2 regions of the Micromonospora sp. NPDC048871 genome follow, and region 1 is predicted to be linked to the other one. Evidence: riboswitches for the same ligand, from Rfam matches in the RefSeq annotation. Region 1 holds a riboswitch; the other holds the start of a gene.
What was found. A riboswitch is a leader RNA that binds a small molecule or an ion and turns the genes downstream of it on or off. The one in region 1 is predicted to bind thiamine pyrophosphate.
Positions count from the first base shown of each region.

Region 2: it holds a riboswitch for thiamine pyrophosphate, as region 1 does, so the genes downstream of both, ACGFIK_RS24765 (ECF transporter S component) here and thiE (thiamine phosphate synthase) in region 1, are expected to answer to the same signal.

Region 1 covers NZ_JBICUM010000009.1:141,989-152,046, forward strand. Annotated here, with positions in the region: gene thiD (bifunctional hydroxymethylpyrimidine kinase/phosphomethylpyrimidine kinase) at 1-189, opposite strand, end outside; gene ACGFIK_RS20315 (thiamine phosphate synthase) at 186-854, opposite strand; gene ACGFIK_RS20320 (thiazole synthase) at 878-1,651, opposite strand; gene thiS (sulfur carrier protein ThiS) at 1,657-1,857, opposite strand; gene thiO (glycine oxidase ThiO) at 1,848-2,996, opposite strand; gene thiE (thiamine phosphate synthase) at 2,990-3,616, opposite strand; TPP riboswitch at 3,611-3,720, opposite strand; gene ACGFIK_RS20340 (ThuA domain-containing protein) at 4,097-8,758, shown strand; gene ACGFIK_RS20345 (ThuA domain-containing protein) at 9,116-10,058, shown strand, end outside.
Region 2 covers NZ_JBICUM010000015.1:18,168-28,225, forward strand. Annotated here, with positions in the region: gene ACGFIK_RS24720 (ABC transporter ATP-binding protein) at 1-723, shown strand, start outside; gene ACGFIK_RS24725 (metal ABC transporter permease) at 720-1,589, shown strand; gene ACGFIK_RS24730 (metalloregulator ArsR/SmtB family transcription factor) at 1,627-1,926, shown strand; gene ACGFIK_RS24735 (Fur family transcriptional regulator) at 1,923-2,321, shown strand; gene ACGFIK_RS24740 (hypothetical protein) at 2,361-2,999, shown strand; gene ACGFIK_RS24745 (DUF6328 family protein) at 3,056-3,556, opposite strand; gene ACGFIK_RS24750 (alpha/beta hydrolase) at 3,671-4,501, opposite strand; gene ACGFIK_RS24755 (TIGR03943 family putative permease subunit) at 4,528-5,244, opposite strand; gene ACGFIK_RS24760 (permease) at 5,241-6,230, opposite strand; TPP riboswitch at 6,507-6,612, shown strand; gene ACGFIK_RS24765 (ECF transporter S component) at 6,682-7,272, shown strand; gene ACGFIK_RS24770 (ABC transporter ATP-binding protein) at 7,406-8,851, shown strand; gene ACGFIK_RS24775 (energy-coupling factor transporter transmembrane component T) at 8,848-9,648, shown strand; gene gndA (NADP-dependent phosphogluconate dehydrogenase) at 9,898-10,058, shown strand, end outside.

The DNA.
Region 1 (10,058 bases):
CTGTTCGGTGACCGTCTGCGGGGGCAGCGGCAGGACGGCGTCCACACCTCGGGTGTTCTGCGCGGTGACCGCGGTGAGCACACTCGTGCCGTAGGCGCCGAGGGCGGCGAAGACCTTCAGGTCGGCCTGGATGCCGGCGCCGCCGCCGGAGTCCGAGCCGGCCACGGTGAGCACGGTGGTAGGGGTCATCTGTCTTCCTCAACATTGCTGGTCGAAGCTGCCTGGAAGGCGCTGGTCAGTTCGGCAGCGGTCTGCTGCGGGTCAGGGGAACGCATGATCGCGCCGAGGACGGCGACGCCGACGGCGCCGGCCTGCCTACAGGCGCGTACCTGGGCCGGTGTCTCGATGCCGCCGAGCGCCAGCACCGGCACCGGGCTCAGCCGGATCAACCCGGCCAGTCCCGCCGGCCCCAACGCCGGCCCGTAGCCGGGTTTGGTCCTGGTCGGATAGACCGGCGAGAGGGTGACGTAGTCCTCGGTGCGCAGCCGACGCAGTTCCGCCTCGTCGTGACAGGACCGACCGACCAGGTCGGCCCCCAGCGGCGGACCGGGGTCACCCGCCGACAGGTGCACCGCCACCACAGGCTCCGCCCCCACGACCCCGCCGGCGGCGGGCTCGGTGGGCAGCAGGGGGTCGGGGCCGGCGACGATCAGGGTGCCGCCGGCCTCGGCCACGATCGGCCGCAGGTCGGCGGCGAGGGCGAACCGTTCGGCGCGGGGCAGGTCCTTCTCGCGCAGCAGCACCCAACGCACGCCCCCGGCCACGGCCGCCGCCACCACCTCCGCCAACGGCCGCCGGGTAACCCGCCGGTCCGTCAGCACCACCACGCCGGAGACGGTCCGGGGCCCGGACAAGCCGTCGGCGCCCGGGTGCGGGGTCATAGCTCGGGGCGGCCTTCGTCGGGGGTGCTGGCCAGGGCGTGGAAGCGGCGGGGGATGCGGCCGGCACCGGCGGCCAGGCGACCGGCGGTGATCGCGTGGCGCATCGCGGTGGCCATCGCCACCGGGTCCGCGGCCCGGGTCACCGCGCTGGCCAGCAACACCGCGTCGCAGCCCAGCTCCATGGCCAACGCCGCGTCCGAGGCGGTACCGATCCCGGCGTCCAGGATCACCGGCACCTCGATGCTCTGCCGGATCAGCCGGATGTGGTGGGGGTTGGACACCCCCAGCCCGGACCCGATCGGCGAGCCCGCCGGCATCACCGCCGCGCAACCGACGTCGGCCAGCCGACGAGCCAGGATCGGATCATCCGAGGTGTACGGCAGCACGGTGAATCCGTCGGCGACGAGTTCCTCGGCGGCGCGCAGCAGTTCCACCCCGTCGGGCAGCAGGGTCCGCTCGTCGCCGATCACCTCCAGTTTGACCCAGTCGGTGTCGAAGGCGTCCCGGGCCAGGTGCGCCACCTTCACGGCTTCCCGGGCGGTGTAGCAGCCGGCCGTGTTCGGCAGCAGTCGCACCCCGCACCGGTCCAGCAGGTCCAGCAGACCTCCGGAGCCGCCGGGGACGGTGTCCACCCGGCGCAGGGCCAGGGTGACCAGCTCGGTGCCGGAGGCCCGGATCGCCTGTTCGAGCACGTGCAGGTTGGCCGCTCCGCCGGTACCCAGGATCAGCCGGGACCCGAACCGGGTACCGCCGATCTCGAAGCCGTCCATCCTGGTCACCCGCCCTGGGCGGCGCTGAGCACCTCTACCTGGTCGCCGCCGTGCAGCACGGTCGCCGGCCATCCGGTACGCGGCACCACCTCGCCGTTGACCGCCACGGCCACCCCCCGGTGCTGCGGCGTGACCTGTCGTACCAGTTCAGCGACCGTGGCGCCGTCGGGCACCACCTGCCCGACTCCGTTGACCGTCAACTCCATCTGTCGTCCTCCTTGCTGTCCGGACGGAACCGGTCGGCCCGGAAGGGATTGAGCATCGACTCGTCCGCTTCCGCCCCGGTGATCAGGCCGGTGATCAGGTCCGCGGTGACCGGGGTCAGCACGATTCCGTGCCGGTGGTGACCGGTGGCCGCCAGCACCTGCGGGCGGTCGGGCAGCGGCCCCAGGATCGGGGCGTTGTCCGGGGTGCCGGGGCGCAGCCCGGCGATCGTCTCCACCAGGTCGTACTCGGCCAGTTCGGGCAGCAGGTCGATTGCGGCCCGCAGCAGCCGCAGCACCGCACCGGCGGAGACCGCCAGGTCGGAGCGTTCCTCGACGGTGGCACCGACCACGACCTCACCGCACTCGCGCGGGACCAGGTAGACGTGCTCGCCGTCGGCGTACCCCCGGATGACGTGCCGGAAGCCCGGCGGGCCGCCATCCGGGGTACGCAGCCGCAGCACCTGGCCCTTCACCGGGCGGACCGGCAGCCCGGTCAGGGCGGCGGTGCCGCAGCCGGCGGCGACCACGGTCACCTCGGCGGACACCTCGGACAGTCGCCCCACCGGCTCGGTGACCAGCACCGCGCCGGCCCGCTCGGCGGCCAGCCGCAGCGCCGGTACCAGCCGACGCGGATCGACCTGGTGATCGGTGGCGGCGAGGGCACCCCCGCGAACCCGGGGGGCCAGCGCCGGTTCATGCTCGCGCAACTGGGAGGGCCGCAGCGGGGTCACCGGCAGACCCAGACCCTGCTGGTACGCCCACAGCCGCCGCGCCTCGGCCAGGTCGTCGGCGGTCAGCCCGACCATCAGGGTGCCCTCGGTCCGGTACCCGATGTCCAGGCCGCTGGCCTCGGTCAGCTCGGCGGCGAAGGCCGGCCAGCGTCGAGCGGACTCGGTGAGCAGCCCGGTCAGTTCGTGTTCACCGAAGTACGCCTCCGCCACCGGCGCCAGCATCCCGGCGGCCACCTGGGAGGCTCCCGACCCTGGAGCCGGATCGTGCACCACGACCCGCAGCCCCCGGGCCGCGCACCGCCAGGCGATCGCCAACCCGATCGGCCCCGCCCCCACCACCGCCACCTGCGGTGCAAGGAAGGGCCCCCGCTTAACGTCTCCGGTATAGGAAGGGCCCCTGCTTAACACGTCAGCGCCCTGACCAGGTCGGCTGCGGCGTGGGCGGGATCGGCGGCTGCGGAGAGCGCGCCGACCACCGCCACCCCGTACACGCCGGCGGCCCGTAACCCGGGTACGTCCGCCGCCGTCACTCCCCCGATGGCGATCACCGGCACGGCGACCGCCTCGACCACCGCCCGGACGCCGGCCACCCCGATCGCCGGGGGCAGGCCGTCCTTCGTGGTGGTGGCGTGGCAGGGGCCCACGCCCAGATAGCTGGCTCCGGCGGCGACCGCCTCGGCGGCGGAAACCGGCTCCCGGGCGGTGGCGCCCAGCACCGCCTGCGGGCCGAGCACCTGCCGGGCCGCCGCCACCGGCAGGTCCTCCGCGCCGACATGACCGCCGGCGGCCCCCGCCGCCAACGCCACATGCAGGCGGTCGTTGACCAGGCAGGTGACGCCGTACGGCCGGCAGCGGGCGAGCACCCGGCAGGTCAGCTCGTACGCCTCCCGGTCGGTGACGGCGTCCTCGGCCCGGACCTGGACCACCAGCTCGGGGTGGGCCACCGGCAGGACGGCCGCGAGCACGGCCAGCGCATCCCGCCCCGGTCGGGTGTCGGTGATCAGATGCAGTCGTCCGAGGGACGGCACGGCAACACTCCTCCCTGCGCCGGCATTACCCGGATCAGGTTCGACGGTCGGGGGCTGGCAGCCCCCCTCTCAGCCCGGTACACCGGGCTCCCGTGGGTTCGTTGGGTGTCACCGTACGTCGTTTCGGCTGCGCCGCCAACCCCCGGACCTGCCCCGGCCGACCCCGCGAGCTGGCCGGACTCGACCGTCTTGCCCTCGACCGGCGACCACAAGGGACCCGGATATGCAGTGACTCATGCCAATTGAAGGACGCCTCGTTACCAATCTGTTACATCAATGAGTCTTGCCCGAAACCGATCGATCAAAGGAAATTTGATTGATCGGCTCAGTTCCTCGGCAGCCAGACCCTCACCGTCAGGTACGAGCACTCGGACCGACCCGGAGTAGCCACCGACGTCCGCTCCGACCCGTCCTACACGGAAAGAGGAGATCTTCGTGCCCCGACTCAGCCGCGGGCGAGCAACGCTCGACCCGTTAGCCGTGGCGCTACTCGCCCTGGCACTCGTTCTGACCGCCGCGCCGTTCCCGATCGCCCGCCCCACAGCCGCCCAGGCCGCCGGCCGTACCACCACCCAGGCCGCCGCCCCCACCACCGCTCAGGCCGCGGCGGCGGAGCCGTTCTCCGTCCTGGTGTTCTCCAAGACCGCCGGGTTCCGCCACGACTCGATTCCCGCCGGCATCCGGGCCATCCAACAGCTCGGCACCGCGAACAACTTCACCGTCGTCACCACTGAGGACGGTGCCGCCTTCACCGACACCAACCTGGCCAGGTTCAAGGCGGTCATCTGGTTGTCGACCACCGGTGACGTGCTCAACGCCACTCAGCAGTCGGCCTTCGAGCGCTACATCCGGGCCGGTGGCGGATACGTCGGGGTGCACGCCGCCTCCGACACCGAGTACGACTGGGCCTGGTACGGCCAACTGGTCGGGGCCTACTTCAACAGCCACCCGGCCAACCAGACCGCCACCGTGAAGGTCGAGGACACCACCCACGAGTCGACCCGGCACCTGCCGGACCGGTGGTCCCGCTTCGACGAGTGGTACAACTTCCGCACCAACCCCCGCGCCCGTCAGGTGCAGGTGCTGGCCTCGCTGGACGAGCGCAGCTACAGCCCGGGCAGCGGAGCGATGGGGCACGACCACCCGATCGCCTGGTGCCAGAACTACGACGGTGGCCGGTCCTGGTACACCGGTGGCGGGCACACCCAGGAGTCCTTCGCCAACGCCGAGTTCCTCCAGCACCTGCTCGGCGGCATCCAGACCGCGGCCGGGGTGGTGCACGCCGACTGCGGCGCCGGTCGGGCCGCCAACTTCGAGAAGGTGACGCTGGACAGCAACACCAGCAACCCGATGGAGCTGGACATCGCCGAGGACGGGCGGGTCTTCTACATCGAGCGCGACGGCCGGGTCCAGATCATCAAGCCGGACACCGGGCAGACCGTCACCGCCCTGCGGCTGAGTGTCTTCGCCGGCAACGAGGACGGCCTGCTGGGCATCCGCCTCGACCCCAACTTCAGCAGCAACGGGTGGATCTGGCTCTACTACGCCCCGAGCGCGGGCGGGTCCCGCAACTACCTGTCCCGGTTCACCGTCACCGGTGACACGATCAGCGCGTCCAGCGAACGGGTCGTCCTGGAGGTGCCCACCCAGCGCAACACCTGCTGCCACATGGGCGGGACGATGACCTTCGACTCGGCCGGCAACCTGTACCTGGCCACCGGGGACAACACCAACCCCTTCGAGTCCAGCGGATACAGCCCCTTGGACGAGCGCTCCGGGCGCGCGGACTACGACGCCCAGCGTACCGCCGGCAACACCAACGACCTGCGCGGCAAGGTGCTGCGGATCCGGCCCCAGGCCGACGGGACGTACACCATCCCGAGCGGGAACCTGTTCGCCCCGGGCACCGCCCGGACCCGTCCGGAGATCTACGCGATGGGGCTGCGCAACCCCTTCCGGATCGGCATCGACCCGGTGACCAATGTGCTCTACGTCGCCGACTACGGCCCGGACGCCACCACCACCAACGCCAACCGGGGCCCGGAGGGCCTGGTGGAGTGGAACATCGTCGACCGGCCGGGCAACTTCGGCTGGCCGTACTGCCACGGCAACAACCAGGCGTACAACGACTACCAGTTCCCGTCCGGGCCGAGCGGGGCCAAGTTCAACTGCTCCGCGCCGGTGAACAACTCCCCCAACAACACCGGTCTGACCAACCTGCCGGCGGCCATCCCGGCCACGGTGGACTACGGCTACGGCGGCGACAGCCGCTTCCCGGAGATCGGCGGCGGCGGAGCGCCCATGGCCGGCCCGGTCTACCGGTTCGACCCGACCATCTCGTCGCGCCGCCAGTGGCCGGCCTACTTCGACGGTAAGTCGATCTTCGGCGAGTGGAACCAGTCGCGGATGTACACCATGCAGGTCAGCCGGGACGGCAAGACCCTCGTGGACATCAACCGGATCCTCGACCAGATGACCTTCGTCCGGCCGATGGACATGGAGTTCGGCCCCGACGGCGCGTTGTACCTGATCGAGTGGGGTAGCGGCTTCGGCGGCGACAACGACAACTCCGGGGTCTACCGGATCGACTACACCGCCGGGGCCCGTGCCCCGATCGCGGTGGCCGCGGCGACCCCCACCTCGGGGGCTCCCCCGCTGGCGGTCACCTTCTCCAGCGCCGGTTCCCGCGACCCGGACGGTGGCACCCTCACCTACGCCTGGACCTTCGGTGACGGTGGCACCTCCACCCAGGCCAACCCGACCCACACGTACACCCGGTCCGGCAGCTACACCGCGCAGTTGCGGGTGACCAACCCGGCGGGCCGCAGCGCGGTGGCGAACGTGCCGATCACGGTCGGCAACACCGCCCCGACCGTCACCATCGAGTTCCCCCCGGACGGCGGCTTCTTCTCCTGGGGTGACCAGGTCGCGTACACCATCCGGGTGACCGACCCGGAGGACGGCACGATCGACTGCGACGAGGTCGAACTCCAGGTGCTGCTGGGCCACGACGAGCACGCCCATCCCCTGGAGCGGCACACCGGCTGCACCGGCACGGTGCAGACCCAGCTGGCCGACGGTCACGGGGCGGACGCGAACGTCTTCACCGTGCTGGAGGCGACCTACACCGACCGGGGTGGTTCCGACGGAGCCGAGCCGCAGACCGGCCGGGCCCTGAAGATCCTCCAGCCCAAGCGCAAGGAGGCCGAGTACTTCTCGGCCACCGGCCGGGTGGCCGGTGCCACCGGGGGCGGCACCGCCGGGGTGGAGAAGGAGACCACCGGTGACACCGCCGGCGGTGGGCAGAACATCGGCTTCATCGAGGACGGCGACTGGTGGTCGGTCAGCCCGGCCAGCCTGACCGGGGTCACCTCGATCCAGTTCCGGGTAGCCTCGGCTACCTCCGGTGGCCGGATCGAGGTCCGGGCCGGGGCCGCCGACGGTCCCCTGATCACCACTGCCACGGTGGCAGGCACCGAGGGCTGGCAGACCTACACCGACGTCACCGCGCAGATACCCAACGGCGCCTCCTCGGAGGGCGGGCTGTACTTCGTCGCCCGGGACCCCAACCGGGGCACCGGAACCCTGTTCAACGTCAACTGGATGAACTTCGTCGGCCCTGGGGTCAGCGGCAACGCCCCACCGACGGTCACCGCCACGGCCACCCCGACCAGCGGGACCGCGCCACTGGCCGTGACCTTCACCGGTACGGCGTCCGACCCGGACGGGGACACCCCGCTGACGTACGCCTGGGACTTCGGCGACGGTGGCACGGCGACCACCCTCAACGCCACCCACACCTACACCACGGCGGGCAACTACACCGCCACCCTGACGGTCACCGACAGTCGGGGTGCCCGGGGCCAGGCCACCGTGCAGATCCGGGTCGACGGGCCCGGGGGCAATGAGCCCTGCCAGGTGGAGCAGGGGCCCCAACGGTCGGACGAGTTCACCGGCACCGCGCTGGATCGCCAGCGGTGGACCAGTGTGGTGCGGGACAGCCAGGGGTACTCGCTGACCGGGGGTGCCCTGCGCCTGCCCACCGCGGCGGGTGACCTGTACGGCACCCGCAACGACGCGACCAACCTGGTGCTCCAGCCCGCGCCCAGCGGGGCCTGGCAGGCGACCACCCGGGTCACCGTCGCGGCCCGGGCCGACTACCAGCAGGCCGGCCTGATCCTGTACGGCAACGACGACAACTACGCCAAGCTGGACCTGGTCTACGGCGGCAACCGCAAGGTGGAGTTCATCCGGGAGAGTGCCGGCACCCCGCGCAACGAAAGCGCGGACGCCACGGCCGCTCCCACCGGCGACACCATCCACCTGCGACTGACCAGTGACGGGACGAACCTGACCGCGGCCTACTCGACCGACGGGCAGACCTTCACCCCGGTGGGTCGGTCCGCTGCCCTGGCCGGGATCACCAACCCCCGGATCGGTCTGTTCGCCCTCAACGGCGGCACCACCGCCCCGGTCCTGAACGCGGACTTCGACTGGTTCCGGATCACCCCGGAGGCCACGACGGGTACGAGCGCCACACCCTCGGACGAGTTCACCGGCAGCACCCTGGAGAAGTGCCGGTGGAACGCCATCGTGCGGGAGGAGGCGACCCGGTACCGGGTGACCGACGGTGCGCTGCGCATCGATGTACCCAACGGTGACATCTACGGCACCAGCAACACCGGGCCGACGAACTTCATCCTGCAGAACAGTCCGGCCGGGAACTGGACGATCCAGACCCGGGTCGACGGCAGCCTGTTCAACGAGCAGTACCAGCAGGCGGGTCTGCTGGTGTACGCCGACGACGACAACTACCTGAAGTTCGACTACGTCACGGACAACGCGGCCGGTCAGACGATCTCGCGACGGATCGAGTTCCGTAGTGAGGTCGGCGGGGTGGTGCAGAGCACCCAACCCCAGGCCACCGGGCTGACCCAGGGGATCTGGCACCTGCGCCTGTCCCGCAGCGGCAGCACCTACACCGCCGCCTACTCGGCGGACGGAACGAGTTGGACCAGCCTGGGCTCCCTGACCAGCACCGCGGTCGGGACCACCCCGAAGGTGGGGCTGTTCACCCTGGGGGCCAACCAGACCGCCTCGAAGACGGCCGCCTTCGACTACTTCCGGCTGACGCCGGGCTAGTCGACCGATCGGAGCCGGCCCGCACCTGGAGGGGTGCGGGCCGGTTCCCGTCCCGAGGTGCCGGGCCGACCTCCAAAGGCCCGAGACCGGACGTACGACTTAGCGGGTGATACCGGGAAATGTCACCCTCCGTTACCGAACCGTTATTCATCGAAACCTTGCCAAGTACTCATAGAGTGGAAGTAATTTGTTCAACGGCTCAACATAATGCTGGAACGGACGCCCCGGCAGGCGACCGATCCGGCTCCACCTGGGACGGTCTTCGGCGAACCGGCCCCGCGACCCCTGTCCGTCAGGACCAAGGAGACCGGAGTGTCCCGACCACACCGTGCCCGCGCACCCATAACCGCCGCCTTGATGAGTCTCGGCCTCGCCGTGACCACGCTCGTCGGCGGACCCGCGCAGGCCGCCCCCACCACCACCAAGACAGCACCCCTGGCGCAGACCGCACCGGCGCCGGCCCCAGCACCACAGGCCGCCGCCGACGACTTCTCGGTCCTGGTCTTCTCCAAGACCGCCGGCTTCCGGCACGACTCGATTCCGACCGGCATCGCCGCGATCCAGCAACTGGGTGCCACCCACGGCTTCACCGTGGAGACCACCGAGGACAGCGCCTCCTTCACCGACGCGAACCTGGCCCGCTACCGGGCGGTGATCTGGCTCTCCACCACCGGTGACGTGCTCAACGCCGAACAGCAGGAGGCCTTCGAGCGCTACATCCAGACCGGTGGCGGCTACGTCGGCGTGCACGCCGCCTCCGACACCGAGTACAACTGGCCCTGGTACGGCGAGCTGGTGGGGGCGTACTTCGCCAACCACCCGGCCAACCAGACGGCCACCGTCAAGGTGGAGGACCCGGCGCACGAGTCCACCGCCCACCTGCCGGAGCGCTGGTCCCGGTACGACGAGTGGTACAACTTCCGCACCAACCCGCGCGGCAAGGTGCACGTGCTGGCCACCCTGGACGAGCGCAGCTACTCCCCGGGCACGGGGGCGATGGGTCACGACCACCCGATCGCCTGGTGCCGGGACTACGACGGCGGCCGGACCTGGTACACCGGTGGCGGTCACACCCGCGAGTCGTACGCCGAGCCGGAGTTCCTCCAGCACCTGCTCGGTGGCATCCGGACCGCGGCCGGGGTCAGCGGCGCCGACTGCCGCGCCTCGCTGACCTCCAGCTTCGAGAAGGTGACGCTGGACAGCAACACCAGCAACCCGATGGAGCTGGACATCGCGGCCGACGGCCGGGTCTTCTACATCGAGCGCGACGGCCGGGTCCAGATCATCAAGCCGGACACCG
Region 2 (10,058 bases), on a different contig from region 1:
TACGAGGGCCGCCCCGTGCTGCGGGACGTCTCGCTGACCGTGGCCGCCGGTGAGGTGGTCGCGATCCTCGGCGCCAACGGCTCCGGCAAGTCCACCCTGATCCGCGCCGTGCTCGGGCTGGTCCCGCTCAGCTCCGGCTCGGTCACCCTCTTCGGGGAGCCGGCCCGCCGGTTCCGCCAGTGGCACCGCATCGGGTACGTCCCGCAGCGGCTCGGCGCGGGCAGTGGCGTACCGGCCACGGTGGGCGAGGTGGTCGCCTCCGGCCGGCTGGCCCGCCGGGGGGTGCTGCGCCCGCCGGGGCGCGCCGACCGGGAGGCCGTGGCCGAGGCGCTGCGGGCCGTCGGGCTCGCCGACCGGGCGAAGGACCCGGTGTCCACCCTCTCCGGCGGACAGCAGCAGCGCACCCTGATCGCCCGCGCCCTGGCCGGTCGGCCGGAACTGCTGGTGCTCGACGAGCCCACCGCCGGGGTGGACGCCGCCAGTCAGGAGGCGTTCGCCGAGGCGCTGCGCGCCTTCGTCGACGGCGGCGGCACCGTACTGCTGGTGGCCCACGAACTGGGCCCCCTCCAGCCCCTGATCAGCCGGGCGGTCGTCGTACACCAGGGTCTGATCGCGCACGACGGCGCGGTGCCGGAACCGGCCGGGCACCACGCGGCGCCCGACCACGACCACGTGCATCCGCACTGTCCCGAGGAACCCGCCGGGTTGTGGGGCACGAATTGAACCTCTTCCAGTACGAGTACATGCAGAACGCCCTGATCGGGGCGCTGGTGATCGGCGTGGCCGCGCCGGCGCTCGGCATCTACCTGGTGCAGCGGCGGCTGGCCCTGATCGGGGACGGCATCGGGCATGTGGCCCTGACCGGTGTCGGCGCCGGCCTGCTCTTCGGCACCTCCCCGGTGATCATGGCGGTGATCGCTGCCGTCATCGGTGCGGTGGCCATCGAGCTGATCCGGGAGCGGGGCCGTACCTCCGGGGACCTGGCCCTGGCCCTGCTCTTCTACGGCGGCATCGCCGGTGGCGTGGTCCTGGTGGGGCTGTCCGACAGCACCAGCGCGAACCTCAACGCGTACCTGTTCGGGGCCCTCACCACCACATCTCGCGGTGACCTGGCCACCATCGCGGCGCTCGGCCTGGCGGTGCTGATCACGATGATCGCCCTGCGTCCGGCGTTGTTCGCGGTCTGCCAGGACGAGGAGTACGCCCGGGTCTCCGGCCTGCCGGTGCGGGCCCTGAACCTGCTGCTGGCGGTCACCACCGCGATCACCGTGACGATCGCGATGCGGGCGGTCGGGGTCCTGCTGATCAGTGCGCTGATGGTGGTGCCGGTGGCCACCGCCCAGCAGGTCACCCGAGGTTTCCGCACCACCATGACCGCGGCGATGGCCCTCGGGCTGTTCGCCGCCGGGGCCGGCATCTGGCTGGCGGCGGTGGCCGACACCGCCCCGGGCGCCTCCGTGGTGGTGCTCGCGATCGTCTCCTTCGTGGTGGTCACCCTGCTCGCCGCCGCCTGGCGCCGGATCCGTCGGACCCGGCCCGCGCCGGAGCCCGCACCGGAGCCACACGAGGTGGTGCTCGACCGATCCTGACCAACCCGGGCTTCCTGACACTGGTTATCGTTGCGGGGTGAGCAGCGGATCCGGGTACGACGCGTACGAGGGCGCCAGTGAGCTGCTGCGTGCCCTCTCCGCGCCGATCCGGCTGGCCATCGTCAGCCAACTGGCCGGGGGCGAGCGCTGCGTGCACGAGTTGGTCGACACCCTGGGCGTCACCCAGCCACTGGTCTCCCAGCACCTGCGGGTGCTGCGCGGCGCCGGTGTGGTGCGCGGCTCCCGGCGCGGCCGGGAGATCGCGTACAGCCTGGTCGACGAGCATGTGGCACACATCGTGGCCGACGCGGTGAGCCATGCCGGGGAGGGATCATGAGCGACGGTGGTACGGCGGTCCGTAACACCCGGCAACGCTCGGCTGTCAACGCCCTGCTGGGCGAGGTGGAAGGCTTCCACAGTGCCCAGGACCTGCACGCGATGCTGCGCGAGCGCGGCGAACGGGTCGGCCTGACCACGGTCTACCGGACCCTGCAGAGCATGGCCGACGCAGGCGAGATCGACGTGATGCGCCCGCCGGGCGGCGAGCACCTCTACCGCAGGTGCAGCGAGGGACACCACCACCACCTGGTCTGCCGGGCTTGTGGTCGTACGGTCGAGGTCGCCGGCCCCACCGTGGAGACCTGGGCCGACAAGGTCGCCGCCCAGCACGGCTTCACCGACGTCAGCCACACCCTGGAGATCTTCGGCACCTGCCCCACCTGCACCCCCTGACCCTCCTCCCGGTGGGGTGAGCGTGGCAGGGTGGGCGGCGTGAAGATTTATGCCGATCGCTTTCCGGTGGCGCTGCGACAGTTGCTCACCGATCTGCTCGTCGTCGCCTGGGTGTACGTGACGATTCGTGGGGTTCTGTGGTTGCACGATCTGGTGCAGCGGCTGGCCGTACCGGGACAGAAGCTGGAAGGGGCCGGCGGTGGGCTGGCCGACAACCTGGCCGAGGCCGGTGGGAAGGTCGGCCGGGTGCCGCTGGTGGGCGACGAGTTGACCGCGCCCTTCGAGCGGGCGGCCGAGGCGGCCCGGTCCCTCGCCGAGGCCGGGCAGGACCAGCAGGAACTCGTCGATCAACTGGCTCTGGCGCTGTCCGTCGGGATGGCGATCGTACCGCTCGGGCTGGTGGTGTTCGGGTGGCTGCCGCTGCGGGTGCGCTGGATGCGTCGGGCCGGCTCGGCGGCGGCACTGGCCACCGCACCCGCCGGGCGGGACCTGCTCGCGCTGCGCGCCCTGTCCACCCAGCCGATCCGCCGACTCACCCGCATCGACCCCGACGTGGCGCAGGCGTGGCGGCACGGCGACGAGCAGACCATCACCGCCCTGGCCGCCCTGGAACTACGCCACCTCGGCCTGCGCACCCCCACCACCCCACCGACCTCCTCCCCCACCCGCCCGCGTTGATCAAGAGGTTTGCGGCGCGGATCCTGCCGCAAACCTCTTGATCAACAGGGGCGGGGTCAGTCGTTGGACAGGCCGCTGGGGTCTTCGTCGTCGTCGATGTCGTCGTCGCCCCAGTTGCGGCGGGAGAACGGCAGGATCAGCCAGAAGGTGAGGAACCAGAGGCCGGTGACCGCGCTGAGCAGGAAGGCGATCGGCCGGGCCAGCACGAAGTCCGTGATCAGCAGGACCGAGCTGACCATCGCGATCAGCATCAGGGCCAGGCCACCGGAGGCCATCCGGTGGGCGAACCGGACCAGATCCGGCTTACGTCCCTGGCGGAACAGTGCCCGGTGGAACGCCACCGGCGAGATGATCATCGCGGTGGCGCCGGCCGCCGCGAGCAGGGCGACGATGTAGACGTCCCGCTGGAACGGGGTGGTGTCGTCGAAGCCGTTGCTGAACGGCAGGGTCAACAGGAAGGCGAAGAGGATCTGTACGCCGGTCTGTGCTACCCGCAACTCCTGCAACAGGTCGGCGAAGTTGCGCTGCCATCGCTGCTTCTCGGTTTCCTTGGACACCGCTGACCTCCGGGGGTACGGCACGCCGTCGGCGCGATTCGGCGACGGCGGCAACGCTGATTGCCCCACCGCCCTCGTTCCGAAACCGCCTCCGACAGCAACCGCCCGCCGTACTCAGGCGACGGAACGGACCCGGGTCACGATGGCCTCGGCCAGTCGGGTCGGTACCTGGTCCGGAATCCAGTGGCTGACCCCGGCCAGTTCCACGAACCGGTAGTCCCCACGTACGTGGCTAGCGCAGGCCTCGGCGGCGGTACGCCCGATCGCCACGTCCCGGTCGCTCCACACGAAGGTGGTCGGCACGGTCACCGGGCCGATCGCCGCCAGGTCCGCCTGGGACATCGCCCGGTACCAGTTCAGGGCGGCGGTCAGGGCGCCGGGTTCGCGCATCGGTTCGGCGTACGTGGACACCCGCGCCGGATCCCCGACCCCGCGCAGCATCCCGCGCAGCCCTCGGGCCTTCAGGGCAAGCAGGGTCTTCTCGGCCACCCCGGGCCGACGGAACAGCATCATGTACGCCGAGCGCGCCTTCTGCTGCGAGTCCTCGGCGAGGGCGTACGCCATGGCGGCCGGATGGGGCACGGAGACGGCGGTCAGGGTGCGGACCCGCTCCGGATGCCCGGCGGCCAGCGCCCAGGCGACCACGGCACCCCAGTCGTGCCCCACCACATGGGCGGAGTCGACACCGAGGGCGTCCAGGATGGCGGCCGCGTCGGCTACCAACTCCGCCAGCCGGTACGCCTCCACGGAGGTCGGGCGGGCACCCGGGGAGTAGCCGCGCTGGTTGACCGCGTAGGTGCGCAGAGCGGCCACGTGCAGGGTCGTCGTCACGTCGTTCCACTCGCCCGCGTGCTGCGGGAAACCGTGCAGCAGCAGCACCGGTGCACCGTCCTGCGGGCCACCGGCGACGACGTCGAACCGCAGACCTCGGGCGTCGATGTGCATGAACGGCAGCCTACCGAGGTCGGCGCTCAGTCGTACTGCTGCTTGGGGGTGGGTATCCGCCGCCAGGACTCGACCTGGAGGTACGGGATCTCGGCGTCGTTGACCGGGTCACGACCGATCCGGTCGCTGTACCGGCCGACCACCTCCACCCAGGTGTCGTCCGGCAACCCGACCGGCACCTCGCCGGTGAGCCCGAGCTTGACCGGCCGCCCGTCGGCCGCGCAGCAGGACAGCACCATGCGGGCCAGAATCGGTCGGCCGTCCCCGCCGGTGGTGAGGAAGCCGGTCAACTGCACCCGCCGGTCGCCGATCGAGGCGCCCCGGTCGAACAGGGCCCGCGCCGCGTAGTCCAGGACGCTGACCGGTGCCGGGTCGGCGTCGGGCAGGGGCGGGTAGTCCGACTGTCGCGGGGCGTTCAGGGCGGTGCCGGACTGGCTGGCCGCGTACGAGCCCAGAGCTGGTGGGGCCACCAGCAGCAGGCCGAGCACCGGCAGGATGAGCAGCCAACCCACCCGGGGTTCGTGGTGGGGGTGCCCGTCATGCTCCACGGCGGGATCATCGGCGGCCGGGCGCAGCTCGTACCACAGGGTCATGATCGCGGCGACCACCAGCAGCAGGCCGGCGGCGATCAGGAAGGGTCGCAGCCCTTCCTTGACATAGCGCAGGTAGAGGTCGGTGAGGCTGGCCCGCAGCACCGCCCCGCCGAACAGCAGCAGGAGCACCCCCTGGGCCTGCCGGTTCACAGCAGCACCACCCCGACCCCGGCGGCGACCAGCAGGGCCACCGCGAAGGTGGCCGGGGCGAACCGGAAGGCGAATCGGCGCCCGAAGACACCGGCCTGCATCGAGATCAGCTTGAGGTCGACCATCGGCCCCACCACCAGGAAGACCAGTCGGGAGGTCAGGGAGAACTGGGACAGCGAGGCCGCCACGAAGGCGTCCGCCTCGGAGCAGAGCGACAACAGTACGGCGAGAATCGCCAGCACCAGGACGGACAGCCAGGGGTTGTCGGCGAGGGTCTGCAACCATCGTTCCGGCACCAGGACGTTGATGCTGGCGGCGGCCATCGCACCGAGCACCAGGAAGCCACCGGCCTGGGTGACGTCGTGCCGGACGGCGGCCCAGAAGGCCCGACCCCGGCGGGGGTCCTCCAGCTCCGGTCGGCGCGGCATCCTGATCCACTCGGTGCGACCCAGTCGCAGCCACAGCCAGCCCATCACCATGGCCACCACGAGGCTGGCCAGGCCTCGGGCGAGGACCATCTCGGGGTTGTTCGGGAAGGCGACCGCGGTGGCGGTCAGCACGATCGGGTTGACCGCCGGTGCGGCCAGCAGGAAGGCCAGGGCGGCGGCCGGGGTGACCCCCCGGCGGATCAGGGAACCGGCGATCGGTACGGAGCCGCACTCGCAGCCGGGCAGCACCACCCCGGCCGCGCTGGCCGCCGGTACCGCCAGGGCCGGGTGTCGGGGCAGCGCCCGGGCCCAGAACGACCGGGGTACGAAGACCGCGATCACGGCCGAGAGCAGCACTCCGAAGACCAGAAAGGGCACCGCCTGCACCATGATCGAGACGAACACGGTGGTCCAGGTCTGCAGGCGCGGATCGTCCAACGCCCCGGCCAGCGGATCACGGAAGATGACCAGCAGGATCAGCAGCCCGGCCAGCACCTCCACGGAGCCGACCCGGTCACCGACCCATCGCCGCAGCACCCCACTGCCCGGCTGAGGCACGGGGTCGGTGGCGGTGCCGGTCGGACCGTTCTGCGGTTCGTCGACCGGTACGGCTTGATTCGTGTCTGTGCTCACCCTGCCGTCTCTTCACCCCGATGGTTCGGCGGGCTGAGAGTACCGGCCGGGGACGGTGAGGTCGATGGATGTCGGCCAAACGGGGGGATCCGCCGGGTGGGCGTACCCCCTTGGCGACCTCGACCGGGCCGCACCCGGCCCGACCTGCTAGATCACGTTGCCTGTTGATCTTTAAAGGTGTTAGCGTCGGCGAGACAACTTCACCTCCGACAGGGGAGCGCACAGCGCTGAGAGTGCGGGTTCGCCCGCAGACCCTCCGTACCTGATCTGGGTAATGCCAGCGCAGGGAGTTCGGTCCACCTCCTGCCCGCCACGGCCCGGTGCCGTCGGGCGCGGCGTGCGTCTTACCTGGTTCGACACTGGACTGGGAGCAATCATGAGCCAACCGACCACCAACCGGTGGCGCACCATCGACATCGTCGTGGCCGCAGTGATCGCGGTCGCCTTCGGCGTGATCTTCTGGGCCTGGGGCGCGGTCTGGCGGGTCGCGGACCCCGCCTTCGCCTTCTTCCCGGCCAGCCAGGCCATCATGTACGGGGTCTGGCTGGTCCCGGCGGTGCTCGGCGGGCTGGTGATCCGTAAGCCGGGTGCCGCGCTGTTCTGCGAGGCGGTCGCGGCTACGGTCTCCGCACTGCTGGGCTCGGAGTGGGGCGGTGTCACCATCGTCCAGGGTCTGATCCAGGGTCTCGGTGCGGAACTCGCCTTCGCCGCCTTCCGGTACCGCTCCTTCCGGCTGCCGACCGCACTGCTGGCCGGCGCGCTGACCGGTCTGGGTGCCGCCCTGTTCGACTTCTTCGTCTGGAACACCGCGTACGAGCTGGGCAGCTACCGGATCCCGTACGCGCTGCTCACCGTGGTCAGCGCCACCGTGGTAGCCGGCGCCGGCGGCTACGCCCTCACCAAGGCGCTCGCCGGCACCGGCGTCCTGGACCGCTTCCCCGCCGGCCGCAACCGCCCCCTCGTCTAACACCACCCTTCACTCCTGTTGATCAAGAGGTTTGCGTCTGGCGAGCCGCGATTCCAGACGCAAACTTCTTGATCACCGCAACGATCGGGGGTGGGGGTTGGGAAGCAGTGAGGGGAGGAGAGGAGTGGTGGGGGTGGGTGGGGTTTGGGTGCGGGGGTTTGGGTGGCGGCATGCGGGGCGGCGGGCCTGGGCCCTGCGGGGGGTGGACCTGCGGGTGCGGCGGGGCGAGCGGGTGTTGCTGCTCGGGCCCTCCGGGGCGGGCAAGAGCACTCTGCTGGCGGCGCTGGCGGGGCTGCTGCCGGAGGACTCCGGTGAGCAGGAGGGCACCATCGAGATCGACGGTCGCCCCCCGACCGAGACCCGGGAACGGGTCGGCATCGTCTTCCAGGATCCGCAGTCCCAACTCGTCATGGCCCGCAGCGGCGACGATGTGGCGTTCGGGCTGGAGAACCGGGGGGTACCGGCGGCCCAGATCTGGCCCCGGGTGGACGAGGCGCTGCACCGGGTCGGGTTCCCGTACCACCGGGACCGCCCCACCGCGGCACTCTCCGGCGGCGAACAGCAGCGGCTGGCCCTGGCCGGGGCCCTAGCACTCCGCCCCGACCTGCTGCTGCTCGACGAGCCCACCGCCAACCTCGACCCGGCCGGGGCGGACCTGGTCCGCACCGCGATCGCCCGCGCGGTCGGCGGCGACACCACCCTGATCCTGGTCGAGCACCGGATCTCCGACGCCCTGCCCCTGGTGGACCGGGTGGTGGTACTCGAACCCGGCGGCGGGGTGCGGGCCGACGGCCCACCGGATCAGGTCTTCGCCGCCCACGGGGACGCCCTGGCCGCCGAGGGGGTCTGGGTGCCGGGCCGCCAGCTTCCCCCGCGCCAGGCCACCACCCCGGCCGGCGAGGTGTTACTCACCGCCGACGGGCTCGGCCAGCCGCCCCGGCTGGCCTCCACCGATCTGACCGTACGCGCAGGTGAGGCGCTGGCCGTGCTCGGTCCCAACGGTGCCGGCAAGTCCACCCTGGCGTTGCTGCTCGGCGGACTGGGCAAGCCGGGTACCGGACGGCTGTCGGCCAGCGCGGAGCTGGCCGGGGCGGACGCCCACCGGCCACCGCACCGCTGGCGCGCACCGGCACTGGCCCGCCGGATCGGCTCGGTGTTCCAGGATCCGGAGCACCAGTTCGTCACCAGTACGGTCTTCGACGAACTGGCCCTGGGCCCCCGGCGTACCGGTGCCGGCGAGGCGACGATCCGCGACCGGGTGGACGAGTTGCTGCACCGGCTGCGGTTGGACAAGCTGGCCGGGGCCAACCCGTACACCCTCTCCGGTGGCGAGGCGCGGCGGCTGAGTGTGGCGACCGCGCTGGCCACCGCGCCCCGGCTGTTGATCTGCGACGAGCCCACCTTCGGGCAGGACCGGCGGACCTGGCGGGAGTTGGTGGACCTCTTCGCACAGCTGCGCGACGGCGGCCACGGCCTGGTGACGGTCACCCACGACGCCGACTTCGTCGCCGCACTGGCCGACCGCACCCTGACGCTGCAGCCGACTGGCGAGACCCGGCGGGCGGCGGAGGATCGATGATCGACCTTGAACCGGTCGCCCGGCCGGACGCCCCGCTGGCCCGCCGCAATCCGGTGGCCAAGCTGGCCGCGGCGCTGCTGTTCGCGTTCCCGCTGCTGGCGACGCTGGATCCGGTGACACCGGCGATCGCCCTGGCGGTGGAATTGGCGGTACTGCCGTTGTTCGGGGTGCGTTACCGGGTGCTGTTCCGCCGGGCCTGGCCGTTGTTGATCGCCGCTGGTGGGGTACTGGTGGCGCTGGTGCTGTTCGCCGCTGACCGGTCGGGCCGGGTACTGCTCGACGCCGGACCGGTCATGGTCACCTCCTCGGTGCTGTTCACCGCCCTCGGCCTGGTGCTGCGCCTGTTCGCGGTAGCCCTGCCCGGAGTGATCGTCTTCGCCACCACCGATCCGACCGAGCTGGCCGACGCACTGGTGCAGAACGCGAAGGCCCCGGCCCGGTTCGCCATCGGCGCGCTGGCCGCCTTCCGGCTGTTGCCGCTGCTCGGTCAGGAATGGCAGATGATCGTCATGGCCCGCCGGGCCCGGGGTGTGGAGGCCGGACTCAACCCGGTGGCCAAGCTGCGGCTGTTCATGTCGACCGCGTTCACCCTGCTGGTCGGGGCGATCCGCCGGGGCACCCGGCTGGCGGTCGCCATGGACGCCCGGGGTTTCGACTCCACCGCCCCGCGCACCTTCGCCCGCCGTCAAGCCTTCGGCACCGCCGACTGGCTGCTGCTCATCTGCGCCCCCGCCCTGGCCGCCGCCGCCCTCACCATCAGCATCACCCTAGGCACCTTCACCCCCCTGACCCCCTGACCCACTCCTCCCACACCCCGCCCCGCCCCCGCCCCGCCGATCATGCAGTTTTTGTCCCCGCATAAGGGATATTCTTCGCGCAATGGCGACCGAAACTGCATGATCGACGAGGCAGGGGGCGGGTGAGGCGAGCCTGGTGGGGTGCGGGGTGCGACCACATGGTGACCAGGGGTGGGGGTTGACGCGGGTGGCCATCGAAGCGCGCTACGGTCGCAGCACTACTGACAGACGCGGAAGGTGGCGACGAGGATGGCGGATCGGGCTACGGCGCAGATCGGTGTGACCGGGCTGGCGGTGATGGGTCGAAATCTGGCCCGCAACCTGGCCCGCAACGGGTTCACCGTGGCGTTGCACAACCGCTCGCCGGAGCGGACCCGGTCGCTGGTGGCCGAGCACGGCGACGAGGGCAC